DNA from 2 places in the Bacillus sp. 41-22 genome. Region 2 is predicted to be linked to the other one. Evidence: riboswitches for the same ligand, from Rfam matches in the RefSeq annotation. Region 2 holds a riboswitch; the other holds the start of a gene.
What was found. Region 2 has a riboswitch for lysine ahead of lysA (diaminopimelate decarboxylase). Riboswitches for the same ligand answer to the same signal wherever they lie in the genome.
Positions count from the first base shown of each region.

Region 1: linked by a shared signal. The riboswitch ahead of LCF45_RS14910 (amino acid permease) and the one ahead of lysA (diaminopimelate decarboxylase) in region 2 are both predicted to bind lysine.

Region 1 covers NZ_CP084035.1:2,908,182-2,911,400, forward strand. The annotation lists gene LCF45_RS14900 (sulfite exporter TauE/SafE family protein) at 1-786, shown strand, start outside; gene LCF45_RS14905 (GNAT family N-acetyltransferase) at 827-1,276, opposite strand; lysine riboswitch at 1,661-1,853, shown strand; gene LCF45_RS14910 (amino acid permease) at 1,966-3,219, shown strand, end outside.
Region 2 covers NZ_CP084035.1:1,410,112-1,413,330, reverse strand. The annotation lists gene lysA (diaminopimelate decarboxylase) at 1-1,152, opposite strand, end outside; lysine riboswitch at 1,333-1,514, opposite strand; gene LCF45_RS07230 (DUF3888 domain-containing protein) at 1,604-1,999, opposite strand; gene LCF45_RS07225 (LTA synthase family protein) at 2,253-3,219, shown strand, end outside.

The DNA.
Region 1 (3,219 bases), 1.5 Mb from region 2:
CCAGCTGTAGCTTCCGCATCAGTTCATTTAGCTGAAGTCGTTACAACCGCCGCTTCTGGTGCATCTCATATCAAATTTGGAAACGTTGATAAATATACAGTTTCCAGACTTACATTACCAGGAGCAATTGGCGCATTTATTGGGGCATGTTTTTTAAGCAATTTACCTGGTGATGTAATTAAACCGTACATTTCCATATTTTTATTTACTTTAGGGGTTTATATTTTATTACGATTCATCATTCAAAAACAAATTGTTTCTTCAAATAAGCGTATGTCTGCTAAACAACTTGTACCACTTGGCTTATTCGCTGGATTCGTCGATTCAACTGGCGGCGGTGGTTGGGGGCCGATTACGACACCTGTTCTTCTTGCAAGAGGAAATGAAGCTAGAAAAGTTATTGGATCTGTAGATACGAGTGAATTTCCTGTTTCACTCGCTGCAACGATTGGCTTTTTCATTTCACTTGGCTGGGAACAAGTAAGCTGGGTTTGGGTATTTGCCCTCATGCTTGGTGGTATTGTTGCCGCACCAATCGCCGCATGGTTAGTACGCATCGTTCCTTCTCATTTACTTGGCGTACTCGTTGGCGGACTTATTATCTTTACGAATATACGTACACTGCTTACTACATTTAAAGTAGATCCAACTATTATTTCACTTTCTTACGTTGCAGTTGGTCTTGTCGTTATTATATCTATTTTTATTGCTGTTCGTAATCATTCCAATCGTTCTAACGTATCGACAGCCGGCTATCCGAAAGATCAAAAACAAATGCTACCATAATTAATAATAATACCGCCCGATTTACTTCGAGCGGTATTTTTTATTTTTCTATTTTCCAATTGACCATCGTTTCAGTACTATTTACTCTTTTCATATGTAATTTCTCTAAGACACGAATAGAGCTATAATTATCAAGGAGTGTCTCCGCTATAATCGTTTCCACTTCCCCTGTTTGAAAAGCCCATTTCATTAATTCACTAACTGCTTCTGTTGCATACCCTTTATTCCAATATTTCTCAATAAATCCGTAACCAATTTCTACCGTATGTTGCTCATTCGGTTTCCCTTTAAATCCTATATCACCTAGAACAACATCATCCTCTTTCCGAATAACATACCACGGTCCCCACGGTAATGAAGCCGCATCTCGTTTCATATTTTCTATATGTCCTACAATATGCGGACCACTATTGTATCCTTGATTATCCGCAATTTGAATCCATTCTTCTGTACACGGTACTATATATAATCTTTCCGTTTCTAATTTCATAATGATATCCCCTTTTCAATTAAACAATACCTCAATTTTATCAGAAATAAAAAGAATATTCATTCTATTTATCGAATTTATACTTATTCTTTGAAACGAATTTAAGGAATAATCCCCTTCTGATAGTTATGTCGAATTATATTTTCTGAATTTTCTTTTAATTTTAAAGGGTTTTTCAATATTTTTTGCGAAACATTTGTATAACAATTTTTTCTTTGCTTATTGCTACATAATAGTAGGTTCGGGTGGAGTTTTGCAAGCGTTTCCTATACAATAACCGATATTTTTTGACTTTTCCTAACAAAATTCCTTGCAATATATTCAGAAAGTCATTACAATTGCCATATATTAAATATCTTAGCAATATATAAATCCTCATCAATCCGATGAGGTAGAGGTTGCGACTTTTAAAAGTAAAATGGACGAGACACAGCGAATGTCACTGACTCCGTTTGAAAGGAAAAGTTGCCGAAGTTTATATTTCTTCTCTGGAAATATGAGCTGGGGCTGTTTCCGAAAGGAACAGAACTGTCACGTTTACAAAATTACCGTGTAAACGTGGTGTGCTATCTTAACGGAAGGGTATGATGGGGTGGTTATTTGTGAAACGTTCCGCCTAATTCCTTTGGCGGTTTTTTGTATTTTTCTCCCCCGCTCCTTCCTAACCTACAAGAAAAGGAGTGTTGAACATGAATAGCGCAACAAATCAATCTACCTCTAAAACGCAAACTACACAAGGACAAGGTGAATTAAAACGCGGATTAAAATCTCGTCACCTTACGATGATTTCTCTCGGTGGTACAATCGGTACCGGATTATTTCTTGCCAGTGGTGGTGTTATCCATTCAGCTGGTCCTGGCGGTGCATTAGTCGCATATGCCGCAATTGGAATTATGGTTTATTTTTTAATGACAAGCTTAGCAGAACTCGCGGCTTACATGCCTGTTACTGGATCTTTTAGTACTTATGCAACAAAATTTGTTGATCCATCACTTGGTTTTGCACTTGGATGGAACTATTGGTATAACTGGGCGATTACGATTGCAGCTGAACTAGCGGCCGTAACATTAATTATGAAATTTTGGTTCCCAGATACCCCTTCTCTTATTTGGAGTGGACTTTGTTTAGCTATTATTTTTCTCTTAAACTATTTATCTGTTAAAGGTTTTGGTGAATCTGAATATTGGTTCGCACTTATTAAAGTAGTTACTATTATTATCTTTTTAATTGTCGGTTTTATGATGATTTTTGGAATTATGGGCGGCGAATCTGTTGGCTTTAAAAACTTCACTGTTGCAGATGCACCATTTAATGGCGGCATCATGGCAATTATCGGTGTATTTATGGCTGCTGGTTTCTCATTCCAAGGAACTGAATTATTAGGAGTAGCTGCTGGTGAAACTGCTGATCCAGAACGCAATATTCCGAAAGCAATTCGTTCTATCTTTTGGCGCATTTTATTATTCTATATTTTAGCAATTCTCGTTATCGGTTTATTAATTCCTTATACGACTGAAAGCCTTGCAGCAAGTGATGTTACAGTAAGTCCATTTACACTTGTATTTGAAAAAGCGGGCGTTGCCTTCGCTGCTTCTGTTATGAACGCTGTTATTTTAACTGCAGTACTTTCTGCTGGTAACTCTGGAATGTATGCATCAACTCGTATGCTTTGGGATTTAGCTCGCCAAGGAAAAGCACCAAAGTTCTTAGGGAAATTAGATAGCCGCGGTGTACCTGTTAACGCATTAATCGCAACATCAGTAGTTGGTAGCGTCGCTTTCATCGCTTCTTTATTCGGTGACGGTGTTGTATACATTTGGTTATTAAATGCTTCTGGGATGTCAGGATTTATTGCTTGGGTAGGGATTGCTATTAGTCATTACCGTTTCCGTAAAGCCTATATTGCACAAGGGAAAGATTTGAAAGATTTACCATATCAAGCG
Region 2 (3,219 bases):
AATTGCTAGTAAATCAGAAGAAGCAACTTGCGGTAAGTTAATATCCCAAATCAGCATATCTCCACTTTCACAGCATTTCCCAGCAATCGAAACGAGTTCCTCATTCTCATCATTCCCTCGATTCGCCAACATCGCCTCATAACGGGCTCCGTATAGCGCTGGTCTTAAATTATCTGTCATTCCACCATCGACTGAAACATATTTCCGAATGCCAGGAATCTCTTTCACCGCTCCGACTGTATAAAGTGTTGTTCCAGCATCACCTACAATACTACGACCTGGTTCAATCCATATTTCTGGAAGCGGATATTCACATAATGTAAATTGTTCTCTTATCGTACTTGTTACAGCGTGCACATACGTTTCAAGTGTTAACGGTGTATCTGAATCCGTATAACGTATACCGAAACCTCCGCCCACATTTAATACTTTCATCACATAATGTGTTCGCTCTCTCACTTCTTCTAAAAATTGGCGGAGTACTTCAATTGCTCGAACAAATCCAGCCGTTTCAAATATTTGTGATCCGATGTGCGAGTGAATTCCTAGCACATTATAATTTGATTTTTGCAAGGCAAGCTCAATTGCTTGCATCGCTTGACCATTTGAAACACCAAATCCAAATTTCGAATCCTCTTGACCTGTTGTTATATATTCGTGTGTATGTGCCTCTACTCCAGGCGTTACACGGATTAATATGTTCACAAATTTCCCATGTTGCATTGCTAAATCATGTAAAATTTCTAATTCTAAGAAATTATCTACTACAAAACAACCGATATTCGCCTGAAGAGCCATAATCATTTCTTCTTCTGTTTTATTATTTCCGTGAAAATGAATACGCGATGCCGGAAAACCAGCTTGGAGCGCAGTATATAATTCTCCTCCAGAAACAACATCTAAAGACATATTCTCTTCACGAGCTACTCGGCACATCTCCATGCACAAGAACGCCTTGCTTGCATATGCTACTTGATAAGAGAAACCACTTTCTTTAAAAGCACGATGAAACGCGCGGCACTTTCCTCGAATAGACTCTTCATCGTATACATAAAGTGGTGTTCCGTATTGTTTTGCTAGCTGCGTCGTATCGCACCCACCAATTTCTAAGTGTCCTTGCCCATTGATTCGGCTTGTGCCGTGTAAATACATTTGAATTCCTCCCTTATTTCCTCTAAAACTCATAACCCCAATCTTCTATTCATTGCAGCACGCTTTTAGATAGACAAAAAACGCGCGGAACAATGTTCACACGCGTTTCTTATTAGGAAAAATATATATTGAAAAAATAAACGAGTTGTTATCTCCTCAAAATAAGAAACCGCATCAACATCTCCAAATAGCTCTTCATAAAATAAATCTTATGACAGTACTACATTTATTCAATGCAGTCCCAATATATGAATAAGATGGTTATTCTTATATTTCGGCAATAGTCCCTTTCAACCTATGATCACAGATTCCATTAAATCTCCCATAGCTTACTCTTTCCTATCGCGGCCTCTACCTTTGAGAGTAGATGAGGTAAGTCTATTTAATTTTCAAACATCTAATTGTTGCTATTAACAATACCAAAGGACCATTTTATTTGTCAAACAATTTTTTATATTGTTTTTTTACAGTTTAATTTCGTATCATTTGGTAAGCGCTTTACTGAAACCTTTGTCACTTCCCATTCGCCCTCTTCGTTATTAAATGTAATCGTTACCTTCTCAAATGGTGGAACAATTTTCCCACCAACCTGTTCATACTTCGTTACTTCAATACTCGCTTGAAATAAATATGTACCACTATACACTTTTTTTAAACTAATAATTTTAGGACATTGATAAGGCTTCAAGCTCCCATATTGTTTTTCAATTGACTTATTTATTTTTGGAAATAAAACAGAATAAAGGGCATCTTCCATAAGGGGTGCATCATATTGTGCTACCGACACACTCGGTGAAGCAAAAAGTATAACACTACTGCATACTATAAAATATAATAATTTTCGCATTATAACCTCCGTTTTATTACTCGATTCTTTTTGCGCACGATAATTATCATACATAGAAACTCCGTTTTATTGTCTCCCACTGCCCTTTTTCTACTCAATTATTATAAAAAAGCCCACAACTCTCTTTTATTTTCGTATAATGATACTCATAGTATAATAAACATAATAACAAAGGACTGTTCGTATATATAAAATGAGGCGCTAATCAAACCGGCTCACAAGAACCGTCATGCTTTTAGGAGAGGAGTATATTATGCTACAAAATCTGTTTCCAAAACTGCGATTTGCACTAGTTGCAGTCGTTTTATTATGGATAAAAACATATATTGTGTACAAGCTAGCATTTGATATTAGAATTGATAACTTCTTTGAAGAGTTTATGCTTTTTATTAACCCACTAGCTTCGTTACTTTTATTTTTTGGTTTCGCTTTACTTGCATCTAAGTACCGAAACCGAATTATTATTGTAATTAGTTTTATACTGTCATTTATTTTATTTGGAAATGCAATGTTTTACGGATTCTATAACGATTTTGTTACTTTCCCTGTTTTATTCCAAACAAATAATATGGCTGACTTAGGGACGAGTATAAAAGAACTCTTTACGTATAAAACATTACTTTTATTTGCAGACGCAATTATTTTAATGTTTATTTCGCGTAAATTTCCATCATTTGGTGATAAAACACCCCTTTCTCGCTCTGAGAAGCGAACTTTCTTTAGCGGTGTAACAGTATTATTAGCACTACAAATTGTTGTTTCAGTTATATATAAACCACAAATGTTCTCACGCTCGTTTGATCGTCAAACTGTCGTGAAAAATTTAGGGTTATACACATATCATCTATTTGATATTACACTTCAATCTAAGTCTTCAGCTGAGCGTGTATTTGCAAGTGGAGACGGGTTCTCTGAAATTAAAAACTATACAGACTCAAAAGATAAACAAGTTGATAAAAACTTATTTGGAGCTGCAAAGGGTAAAAATGTAATTTTAATTTCAATGGAATCTACACAAAGTTTTGTTATTAATAAAAAAATAAATGGAAAAGAGATTACTCCATTTTTAAATGAGTTTATTAAAGATAGTTTTTATTTCGATAACTTCTATCATCAAACGGGACAAGGTAAAACTTCTGATGCTGAATTTATCGTTGAAAATTCCCTTTATCCGTTAGACCGTGGTTCTGTATTCTTTACTCATGCAACAAATGAATACA